DNA from 2 places in the Cellulomonas sp. P24 genome. Region 1 is predicted to be linked to the other one. Evidence: riboswitches for the same ligand, from Rfam matches in the RefSeq annotation. Region 1 holds a riboswitch; the other holds the start of a gene.
What was found. Region 1 has a riboswitch for cyclic di-GMP ahead of LJB74_RS14510 (STAS/SEC14 domain-containing protein). Riboswitches for the same ligand answer to the same signal wherever they lie in the genome.

Region 1 (5,802 bases):
GGCATGGCCGTCGCGACCCTCGGGATGATGTGGCTCACCCGGCTCACCGGGGAGGTCACGATGCTGCTCTTCTCGGCGATGCTCGTCGTCCTCGGTGCGGGCCTGGGCCTGGTGATGCAGACGATCGTGCTCGCGGTGCAGAACTCGGTGGACCCGGCCGAGATGGGCACCGCCACGAGTGCGAGCAACTTCTTCCGCGAGATCGGCGCGGCGGTGGGCACCACGATGTTCAGCACGCTCTACGTCGCACGTCTGGAGACCAACCTCGGCGCGGTGTTCGCCGGCACGAGCACCGGCACGGCGGGGACCAACAGCCTCACGCCGGCCGCGGTGGCTGCACTTCCGGAGCCGCTGCACACCGGCGTCGTGGACGCCTACGCGAACGCGCTCGCACCCACCTTCTGGTACCTCGTGCCGTTGCTCGCCCTCGGGTTCGTCCTCACGCTGTTCCTGCGTGAGGTGAAGCTGTCCGACGTCGCGGGCATGGTCGCGCGGGGGGAGGCCGTCGCCGACCACGGCACGCTCATCGAAGGGAACCTGCCGCAACCCGTCGCGGCACGGCACGACGCGGCCACCAGTGCCCACCCGCGAGACGCGGAGAGCCCGGACGGCCCGGACGCGAGCGGACCGGCACGAGAGGCGGACGGGACCCCGGTCGCGCGCGGCCAGCTGTCCTGACCAGGGACGTCGGTCGAGTGGGTGCGATGCGCTGATCTGAGTGATGCGCGTGAGGGCCTCCCGCGAGAGTGGAACCGCCGAGGTATCCGCTCCGCCGACAGGAGGCCCTCGTGCCCCACGCTGACGCTGCCCCGGCGCCTCGGGCTCGGCTACGCGAGGCCGCCGTTGGTGAAGATGACCTGGCCGTTGACCCAGCGGGCGGGGCCGGCGAGGAAGGCGATGGTCTCGGCGATGTCGTCGGGCCGGCCGAGTCGCTCCAGCGGGGCAGCCTTGGCGAGGTTCGCGATGGTGGTCTCGTCCTTGCCGTCGAGGAAGAGGGCGGTGGCGGTCGGGCCGGGGGCGACCGCGTTGACGGTGACGTCCTTGCCTCGCAGCTCGCGGGCGAGGATCAGGGTGAGGGCCTCGACTGCGGCCTTGCTCGCCACGTACGCGCCGTAGGTGGGGAACTGGGTGCGGGTGACCGACGTCGAGACGTTGATGATCGCCCCCCGGACGGACCCGGCGGGCGGCCTGCTGGGCGACGACGAACGTCCCGCGGATGTTGGTGCGGTGCATCCGGTCGAGGTCGTCGAGGTTCAGCGCCGCGATCGGCGCCAGGAGCATGATGCCCGCGGTGTGGACGACGACGTCGATCCCGCCGAGCTCGGCTTCCACCGCGTCGAAGGCCGCCGACATCGCGTCCTCGTCGGCGACGTCCCCACCGACCGCGATCGCGCGGCCTCCCGCGGTGCGGACCGCAGCGACGGTCTCCTCGGCCTTGGCCCGGTTGCCGGCGTAGTGCACGCCGACGGCGATGCCGTCCTGCGCGAGGCGCTCGACGACGGCGCGGCCGATGCCGCCGGAACCGCCGGTGACCAGGGCGACCCTGGGTGCGGTGGTGGTGGGTGCGGTGTCGATGGTGCTGGTCATGAGGAGCTCTCCTTCGGGTGCGATGCGGTGAGGCGCGCCGTGCTCGGGCGCGACGGAGCGCGTCCCCGCGCAGCGGGAGACGTGCGGTGGTGTCGCGGCAGTGGTCAGCTCGGACGAGGTCGGGACTGGAGGCGTTCCAGCCACTCGTCCAGCAGCCCCGCCTCGCGGTCGGTGAACAGGTCGCCGACCGTCGCCGGGAGCGCGCTCCGCAGGGTGGTCGCCGCGACGCGGTCGGGCTCACCCGCGTCGGTGGCGGGGGTGGCATCCGATACGAGCGCGCCGTGCACGACGTCGCGCAGCGTCGTCGACAACGCCGCATCGGCGTAGAGCTCGGGGCGCAGGATCATCGCGAGAGCGACGCCGGTGTTCGCCGCCATCACCACCCGCGCCGCTGCCTCGGGATCCAGGCGCAGGCGTCCTTGTGCAGCCAGCCGGTCGAGGACCTCACGGAGCAGCCGCATCGCCTCGGCCGCGGACTCGGCCCGGGCGACGGCCCCTGACCCGAAGAGCAGCAGGTAGGCGTTCGGGTGGGCGAGGGCGAATATCGTGTGGCTGTCCCATCCCGACCGCAGGTCCTCGAGCGGGTCGGGAGAGCGTTCGGCGGAGCGCTTCATGCCCAGGTACTCGTCCCACACGTGATCGACGGTGGCGGCGAGCAGCCCCTCCTTGTCGCCGAACAGCCGGTAGAGCGCCGGCTGCTGCACCCCGGCCGCCTCGCAGACCGCGCGGGTCGAGATGTCGCCGCTCGGCGAGCGCGCCAAGAGGTCCGCCGCCGCCTCGACTATCGCCGCTCGTGTGGTCACGTCATCGACGATAACACTCCGGTGGTAACACTGCAATCATCGGTGTGGTAGCACCGATACTCCTGGTGCTCACCCGCTGCCCGGGGCGAAGTCGCCCGTCGCGAGGACGCCCGCGCCACCGGTCAGCCGAGGAGCCCCTGCTGGCCCAGCCAGGTGTGGAGCTGATCGATCCAGCCGTCGGAGGGCAACCCCTGGTGGTGCATGCCGAAGCCGTGCCCTCCCGCAGCGTAGGCGTGCGCCTCGACAGGACGGCCCGCGGACTGCCACGCGGTGTACAGCGCCAGGCACGACTCGACGATCAGCGCGCCGATGGTGTCGTCGGAGGCCCAGGCCTGGAACAGCGGCGGCGCCTCCGCCGGGACGGTCAGGTCCTCCCAGACGGACCCGTAGATCGCGGCGAGGAAGTCCGGGCGGCCGGGGGCGGGGGTGTCCAGGGTGGTGGCGGTGGCGACGAACGCGCCCGCGGAGAATCCGAGGATGCCGACCCGGTCGGTCGCCACCCCCCAGTCCGCCGCGCGTCCGCGGACCATCTCGAGGGCGCGCGCGCCGTCGGCGACGGCGATCGGCCGGTGGTCCCGAGAGAGCTCGGTCATCCTCCCGGGGACGTTCATCACGGCCTCCATCTGCGCGGTCAGCTCGGCCTCGTCGCGGGCAGTGGGGAGGAGGCGGTAGTGCAGCACGAACGCGGCGATCCCACGCGCGGCGAACCAGCGTGCGACGGCGGAGCCCTCGTTGACGATCGAGAGGAAGTGGTGCGCACCGCCGGGGCAGATCACCACGCCGGTGCCGGTCGCCGCCGCCGGGTCCGGCAGGTGGGCCGTCAGCGTGGGACGGGTGACGTTGCGGAGGAGCGGGTCGTCGGGGTGGCGGGGGTCGGTGCTGATGAGGGAGCCGTCGGGGCCGGTGGCGTCCGGCCACAGCTCGATCGGTCCCTCGACGCGGGTCTCTTGGTGGTGGGTCACGAGGGAACCTTCCGGTGTGCTGGGTGCCTCGGTCGCACCCGGGGCTGGTGTCAGGTCATGATCCAACCGGGATCCGGCTCCGTCGGGAAGTCCTGTCCGCGGGTGTCGCCGAGAGCTCCTCGCGGCACCGGTCGACGTGCGGGTGCCCCATCGACCGGGCGGCCCCGGTCGACCGCGGGGCGCTGGGCCGTTCGGGTGAACGGTGCGGGTAGTGGGACCGGGACGCTTACTTGAGCCCGTGGTGATGTCGATGGGCCATCTGAGTGACGAAAAGGCAAACCCATCGCGAGGTGGGGACGCAAAGCCACGGGACCCTCGAGGTCAGCCGGGCCGCCGAACCAGGAGAGCTGTTGGTCGTCGTGTCGAAGAGTCGTACGACCGGTGCGCGCGGCGCCGTGCCGCGTGAGCAGGCCGGTGCCACGCCTGGCCACGAGTCAAGACCGGTGGCTCGGCCACCCGGGGCGCCAAGCCATGGGGCTGCGCGAGCCCGACGTCTCACCTCCGAGGTACGGTCAGGATCAGCCCGTCGGGGGGGACCCACGCGCCGGGCGACGATCGGGGATCCGATGAACGACAACACGGAGATCGCCCACCCGAAGTTCCGCATCTGGCTCCGGCAGGACGGCGTGGTTCACCTCGTCTGGGCGCCGCGGGTCGCGACGGGTCTCGAGGACGCGGTCGCGGCGGTCGAGGCGATGGAGAGGCTCACCGGCGGGCGCCGGGCCCCGCTCCTGGTGGACACGCACGACTCCGGCCCGCAGGATCGGGCCGCGCGCATGGAGTTCGTGCGCCGGGGCGACCTCGTGTCGGCTGTCGCCCTGGTCGTCGCAACCCCGCTCAGCCGGATGATGGGGGACTTCTTCCTCACCGTGAGCAAGCCCAAGGTGCCGACGCGGCTGTTCGACGACGAGGCGTCCGCGCTCGCCTGGCTCGCGGAGGTCGGCGGGTGACGACGCCGACCCGGTCTGGGGATGACGAGCCGTCGCGGATCCCGGGTCGGTCGGGGTCGTCCCGCGCCGGCCCGCCGACGGACCGAGACGACGCGAAGGTCCACGATCTCGAGCGTCGGCTGGAGGACGTCGTGCGAACCATCCAGGACTTCGCTGCGCTGCGGTTCGAGGCCCGCGCGCCGGTCGGTCCTGCTGGTGACATCGTCGACGCCGTCTCGGCCGGCGTGAACTTCCTCGGTGAGGAGCTCGAGGCGTCGTTCCACGAGATCGAGCGCCGGGTCGCCGATCGCACGGCCGAGCTGGCGAAGGCCACGCGGGAGCTCAGCCGCCGGGCGCACCACGACGAGCTGACCGGGCTGCCGAACCGCACCGTCTTCTGGGACCGCCTGTCCCACCGCCTGGACCTCGCGGACCGGCGTGAGATCGGCTTCGCCGTTCTGTTCCTCGATCTCGACGGGTTCAAGACGGTCAACGACACCTGGGGTCACGGTGCCGGCGATCAGCTGCTCGTCCACGTGGCTCGACGCATCCGTCGTCAGCTGCGGTCCGGGGACACCGCCGCCCGCCTGGGAGGAGATGAGTTCGTCATCCTCCTCGATGCCGTCGCCACGAGAGAGGCGGCGCTGGTCATCGCGCACCGCCTCAACGAGGCGCTCCGAGCGCCGTACGAGATCGGGACGCATCGGCATGTCACGACGAGCAGCGTCGGCGTGGCCATGGGTGTGGGCAACCTCCCGACCGCCGATGCGATGGTCGCCGCAGCCGACGCCGCCATGTACGACGCGAAGCGACGCGGCCGAGGACTGTGCGTCCTCTACGACGAGGACCGTCACGGCCGGGCGCCGTGCGCCGAGGCGGACGCGGCCGGCGGCTGACGAGACGACACCCACCCGCCGTGTCCCGCCCCAACCCGCGAGATCGTGAGTGCGGCGCGAGATCGTCAGTCTGGACGTGCGATCTCGCGCCGCACTCACGATCTCGCGATGGTCTGCGGGGTGTCGGCGGACGCGGCGCGAGGGATGGACGACGGACGCCACGGACGGCATCCCCGACTACGATGCAGCGCGCGATGCCCGGCCGCCCGGTCGGGACGTGCCGGCCACATCGATCTCGGACGGCGCGGCGTCCCCGCGTCGACACCACCCGAGAGGTCGATCCCACGCTCGCGAACCTGCTCCCGACGCTCGACCCGGGCACGCTCGCCCTCCTCCTCGTGGCGGCCCTGTCGGCGGGCTGGGTCGACGCCGTGGTCGGTGGAGGCGGGCTCATCCAGCTCCCCGTCCTGCTCCTGACGCCGGGGCTCACCCCGGTCCAGGCGCTCGCCACGAACAAGCTCGCGGGCGCCATGGGGACCGCGACGAGCGCAGCCACGTACTACCGGCGGATCCGGCCGTCGCTGCGGACCGCGCTGCCGACTGCGGGAGTCGCCGCTGCGGCAGCCTCGCTCGGCGCCCTGTCGGCGACCGCGGTCCCGTCAGGGGTGCTCGAGCCGGTGATCTT
Region 2 (5,802 bases), 1.0 Mb from region 1:
CCGTCGGCTCGTCGAGCATGAGCAGCCCCGGGCGCATCGCGACCACCCCGGCGAGGGCGAGTCGCTGGCGCTCGCCGCCGGACAGCGCGGACGTCGGGTGCGCACGGTCGTACGGGAAACCGACGAGCCGCAACGCCTCGTCGACGCGCGGCCAGATGAGCTCGGGCGGCACGCCGTGGTTCTCGAGCCCGAAGGCGACGTCGTCACCGCACCGGGCGAGGACGGTCTGCGCGTCCGGGTCCTGCAGGAGCAGCCCGGTTCGCGACGTGCCGGGCGCGCGAAGACCGCCGGGCCCGTCCGGCGCCGTGCGGGCTGCCCGCGTGTCGAGACCATCGACCTCGAGCGTCCCCTCGGACTCCCCGGCACCGTCGTCGAGCAGACCCGCCGCAGCAGCGAGCAGCGTGGACTTCCCGGCCCCGCTCGGGCCGAGCAGCAGGACGCGCTCCCCCGGGGCGATGTCGAGGTCGACCCCCCGCAACGCCCACGCGCGGCGTCCCGAGTGCCGCCACCCCCAGCCGCGGGCGCGGAGCCCGACGGCCGGGGTGGCGGCGGTGCCGATGTCAGACGCGGCGTGCATCTCGGCCCGACGCCAACGACGACAACGCGCCGGTCCGGGCGAGCGCCCGGGTGAGTGCCCACGAGCCGAGGCCGGCGATCACGACGCCCGAGACGATCGTCGCGACGATGTACGCGGTCTTGTACGCGGGCGAGAACTCGGGGTAGTACACGAACGAGTCGAGCAGGCCGACGACGACACCCGCCGCCGCGCCGCCACCGAGAGAGGCTCCCAGCCCGAACCGGCGGTACAGGAGAATCGCGAAGACGACCTCCGGGCCGAGCCCCTCGAGGAACCCGTACCAGACGGTCGAGAATCCCCACTGGTTCCCGACGAGCGCCGAGACGACGGCGGCGAGCAGCTCGGTGTAGAGCGCCGCGCCGGGCTTGCGGATCACGAGCGCACCGAGGACGCCGGGCAGGAGCCAGATGCCGACCCCGATGCCCGACGCCGGGGGGAACGCGGCGAGCGCCCCGCTCACGACCGGCCACGAGAGGTTCCACACGACGAACAGGAACCCGCCCGCGACCCCGAGGACGGATGCGGTCACGATGTCCACGACCCGCCACGACTCACGCGTCGTGGAGGCCCAGCCGGCAAGCCACAGGCCGGTGAGAGCGAGCAGGACCGCCGTCGGGACGGTGAGGTCGGCGAGCGACGAGCCGAACAACGACGGGCCGGCCGGTAGGCCGATCGCCCAGACGGCGACGGCGAGGGCGAGGCCGAGGGCGGCCGGGACGACGGCTCGCGTCGTCCGGAGGCTGCCGAGCGGGCCGGCGCCGATCGCCGAGGTGGCTCCGGCCCCGGATGCCGGTGGTGATCCCGCTGCCTCGTCTGCTCGAGGTGCTCGAGGTGCTTCAGGTAGTGCCATGGTGAGTTCTCCCGTCGTCACACGGGGAGGGCCGCGACGGGGGCGGCCCTGCCGCGTCGACGGTGATCAGCCGTCAGCGGGACGAGCAGCACCCGGCTCACGGCCGAGATTCCCGACTCCCTACGCCGGTGCAAACCGGATCAGGTTCGAGGGTCTGCGGTCGCCCGCACTCTCAGCGCCCTGGTGGCGCTCCCCTGTCGTTCGCGAACGAGAATACACCGCGGCTCGTCCCGCGTTAGCGTGGGTCGACGAACACGTCGCACCTGCGACGTTCCCGGACACGGAGGTGCGACGTGGCGGACGACGAAGCCCCCTCGACCCTGGCGAAGATCGCCGGCGCGGGTGCCGCGGTCGCCGCGGCGTGGGTGGCTCAGCGCGCGGTGACCCTGGCGTGGAAGACCGCGACGGGCCACCGTCCGCCGAAGCCCGACGAGGACCTCGAGAACCGGTTCGTCGAGATCGCCGCCGCGGCTGCGGTCACCGCCGCTGCGGTCGCGTTCGCGAAGGTCTACACGGCCCGGGGAACGGCGCGGCTCGCGGCGCGGGTGAACGCCAACCGGGCTGGTTGAGCGCCTCGCCGCCGGGCGGTAGCCGCGTCGCATCGACGCCATCGCGCTGACCAGGGACGTTGCGTATCACAGCACGTTCATCCGACGAACCGATGTCCGCATGTTGCGCAAATGCCCGATATGGTCCATCATCAAGGGGTCAGCGAAAAGGGCAAACCCGCCGCGAGGTGGGGACGCAAAGCCACGGGACCGTGACGGTCAGCCGGGCTGCCGAACGTCAGGAGAACCATCATGGCCACAGGCCTTCTCAACACCAGCAGCTACACGCCCCGCGTCGACGCGCTTCTGACGCCTGGCGAGGTCGCCGTGCTGTTCCACGTCGACCCGAAGACGGTCACCCGCTGGGCCAACGCCGGCAAGCTCACCTCGGTCCGGACCCTCGGCGGCCACCGCCGGTTCCGCGAGGCAGAGGTTCGCGGCCTCCTCAGCGGCATCCCCACGCAGGCGTCGGGCGAATAACTCACTCACGCGAAGCCGGTCGGTCCTCGGACCGACCGGCTTCGTCGTGCTCGGCATGCATCTGCTCGGCATGCATCTGCTCCGCGCGCATCTGCTCCGCGCGCATCTGCTCGGCACGCATCTGCTCCGCGCGCGCCCGCTCAGCGCGGCGCATGTCCACGGTGAGCTCGTCGACCACGAGCGTCGCCGAGGGGACCTTCCCGGTGCGGTAGCCGGCGCGGCCGACCATGTGGGCGGCCACCGGCGCGGTGAGCATCTGGAAGATCGCGACGAGAACGAGCGCCCACACGGCCGGCGCGGAGCGGATGCGGAGCGCGAGACCGGCGAGGACGAGCACCAGCCCGAGGGTCTGCGGCTTCGTCCCGGCGTGCATCCGCGCGAGCAGGTCGGGGAACCGCAGCACGCCCACGCCGGCGGCGAAGGCCAGGAACGACCCCCCGAGCAGGAACGCACCGGCCGCGACGTCCGCGACCGTCGTCCACGCGTCCGACCCCATCACTCCCCCTCCCCCGGTTCGTCCGCGGCGTCCGCGGCAGTGGCATCCCCGCCCACGCCTGCGTCCCCGCCCGCGCCGTCAGCCACGTCCTGCGCTCCGCTCTCCTCGGCGACCTCGGCCTCCTCGTCGGCAACCTCACGCGCCGCGCGCTCGGCCTCGACAGCGGCGGCCTCCTCCCGGGTGAGCACCCGACCTTCGCCCGCCGGCTCGACGGCGGCGAACCGTGCGATCGTCACCGAGCTGAGGAACCCGACGATCGACAGCACCACGAGGATCGGCACCGCGACGGCACTGCGCGTCACCGCCGACTCGAGGGCGATCGCTGCGATGAGCACCGTGACGACGACGTCCATCGCGATCGTGCGATCGAGCATCGACGGCCCCTTCTCCACCCGGACGACCGCCAGGACCGCGCCGGCGGCGAGCATCACCGCACACAACAGGGCAAGGACGGTCATCGCCGCGCTCCTCGCGTCGGGCGCCGGACCGGTAGGCCGGCGCGGATCAGCTCGTCGTCGGAGGCCAGGGCCCGCATGACCCGCTCCTCGAGACCGAGCACGGCCGCATGGTGCGCCTCGGCCTCCGCGGCCGTCGTGACGTCGAGGAGGTGCAGGTACAGCATCCCGGTCAGCCGGTGCGCCTCGATCACCAGGGAGCCGGGCACGAGCGACGCGAGCTCCGCGGTGATCGTCAGGTAGAGGTCCGAGTGCGACCGGAGCCGGACACCGATCACGGCGCCGCGGGGTGTCCGGCCGGGCGTCAACGCGATCACGCTCACCTGGAACGACGCACGGGTGACCTCGACCGCGAAGTGACCCAGCAGCCGCAGCATCCCGAGCGGTCGCACCCGCCCGTGGAAGTCGATCGGCGGCATCGGCAGGACGGTCGTGATGACGAATGCGAGACCCGCCCCGACCAGGACGTTCGCGATCGAGAGGTCACCCCACAGCAGCACCCACACCGCCACCATCCAGGCGTAGGTGAGCGCGTGCATCGCGAGGTGCCGACGATGACGGTGCAGCGTCATGGGTGCACCTCCGCGACGGGATCGGCCGGAGCGGGACGCCCGAGCCCGCGAGCGCCGTCGGGCAGCACGGCATCGATGTACGGGGTGCGGTCGCGCAGCGACGTGGCGGTCCGGTCCGCGAAACCGTAGAGCGGACCCGCGACCATCGTGAGCGACAGGCCGACCAGGACGAGCGCCGCGGCGGAGCCGACCATGCCGAACGGCAGCCGGGTACGGTGCCGGTCGGTCGGGAGCTCCGCGGGTGGCGTCTGCCAGAACGCCTTGTTCCACGCCTTGACGAGCGCGTACAGCGTGAGCAGGGACGTCACGACGCTCCCGCCGACCAGCACGTACGCGAGCGGCGTGCCCTGGGCGACACCGGCCTGGAGCAGGCCGATCTTGCCGAGGAACCCGGACATCGGCGGCACCCCGGCGAGGTTCATCGCCGGGACGAAGAACAGCACCGCGAGGACCGGCGAGACCTTCGCGAGCCCACCGAGCCGATCGAGCGACGTCGAGCCGCCACGACGCTCGATCAGGCCGACGACCAGGAACAACGCGGTCTGCACGGTGATGTGGTGCACGACGTAGAAGATCGCTGCCGCCATGCCGGCCTCGCTCGACAGCGCGATGCCGAACAGCATGAAGCCGATGTGGCTCACGAGCGTGAACGAGAGCAGACGCTTGATGTCGTTCTGCGCGACGGCACCGAGGATGCCGATGAGCATCGTCGCCAGCGCGACCCACATGAGGACGGCGTCGACGCCCCCGCCCGGGAACAGCAGGGTCTGGGTCCGCAGGATCGCGTACACGCCGACCTTGGTGAGCAGGCCGGCGAACACCGCGGTGACCGGGGCGGGCGCCGTCGGGTACGAGTCGGGGAGCCAGGCGGACAACGGGAACACGGCCGCCTTGATGCCGAAGGCCAGCAGCAGGAGGACCTGCAGGACGAGCCTGACCCCCGGGTCGATCTCCGGGAGACGCTGCGCGAGCTGGGCGAGGTTGACCGTGCCGGCGGCCGCGTAGGTGAGGGCCAGGGCCACCAGGAACAGCACCGAGGACAGCAGCGCGACGACCACGTAGATCGTGCCGGCGCGGATCCGTGCTCCCGTGCCGCCGAGGGTCAGCAGCACGAAGCTCGCCGCGAGCAGGATCTCGAAGCCGACGTACAGGTTGAACAGGTCGCCGGAGAGGAACGCGTTCGCGACCCCGGCGGTCAGCACGAGGTACGTCGGGTGGTAGATCGCGACGGGCGCCTCCTCGTCACCGTCGGCCTCGCCCTGAGCGAGCGAGTACAGCAGGACGCACAGCGTGACCGCGCTCGAGACCGTGAGCATGAGGGCGCTCAGCCGGTCCGCGACGAGGTCGATCCCGATCGGCGGCGCCCAGCCTCCGATGCTGAGGACGAGCGGCCCGTCGTCCACCAGGGCGAGCATCGTGGCCGATGCCGCGAGGACGAGCGTCAGGGTGACGACGCTGATGACGCGCTGCGCGCGGGGTGCCCGGTAGAGCGCGAGCGCGAGGCCGGCACCGAACAGGGGCAGCACCACGGGCAGCGGCACGAGCCAGGTCATCGAGGTCATCGGCCGGCCTCGCCCGAGGTGTTCGACGGCACGTCGGCGGGGTGACCCTCGTCGGTCTCGTCGTGGACCGCGGCCGCCTGCTCGTCGAGGCTCGCGCCGGTGTCCTCCGTGTCGGCGTCGGTGAACGACGGCTGGTCGGCAGCCGCGCGCCGGGCGACCCGACGGTCCTCGAGGTCGTCCTGCACCTCGTCGTGCTCGTTGAGCTGCCACGACCGGTAGGCCATCGCGAGCAGGAACGCGGTCAGGCCGAGGGTGATGACGA

Region 2: it holds a riboswitch for cyclic di-GMP, as region 1 does, so the genes downstream of both, LJB74_RS09525 (BldC family transcriptional regulator) here and LJB74_RS14510 (STAS/SEC14 domain-containing protein) in region 1, are expected to answer to the same signal.

What each region holds. Positions count from the first base shown of each region.
Region 1 is NZ_JAJDFX010000002.1:3,080,063-3,085,864, forward strand. Features, by position in the region: gene LJB74_RS14485 (MDR family MFS transporter) at 1-678, shown strand, start outside; partial or broken gene LJB74_RS20915 (SDR family oxidoreductase) at 828-1,587, opposite strand; gene LJB74_RS14495 (TetR/AcrR family transcriptional regulator) at 1,692-2,390, opposite strand; gene LJB74_RS20665 (alpha/beta hydrolase) at 2,513-3,352, opposite strand; cyclic di-GMP riboswitch class I at 3,616-3,690, shown strand; gene LJB74_RS14510 (STAS/SEC14 domain-containing protein) at 3,919-4,302, shown strand; gene LJB74_RS14515 (GGDEF domain-containing protein) at 4,434-5,177, shown strand; gene LJB74_RS14520 (TSUP family transporter) at 5,372-5,802, shown strand, end outside.
Region 2 is NZ_JAJDFX010000002.1:2,038,389-2,044,190, forward strand. Features, by position in the region: gene LJB74_RS09510 (ABC transporter ATP-binding protein) at 1-577, opposite strand, end outside; gene LJB74_RS09515 (ECF transporter S component) at 561-1,427, opposite strand; TPP riboswitch at 1,528-1,633, opposite strand; gene LJB74_RS09520 (DUF4235 domain-containing protein) at 1,721-1,996, shown strand; cyclic di-GMP riboswitch class I at 2,137-2,211, shown strand; gene LJB74_RS09525 (BldC family transcriptional regulator) at 2,228-2,455, shown strand; gene mnhG (monovalent cation/H(+) antiporter subunit G) at 2,457-2,951, opposite strand; gene LJB74_RS09535 (monovalent cation/H+ antiporter complex subunit F) at 2,951-3,409, opposite strand; gene LJB74_RS09540 (Na+/H+ antiporter subunit E) at 3,406-3,978, opposite strand; gene LJB74_RS09545 (Na+/H+ antiporter subunit D) at 3,975-5,540, opposite strand; gene LJB74_RS09550 (Na(+)/H(+) antiporter subunit C) at 5,537-5,802, opposite strand, start outside.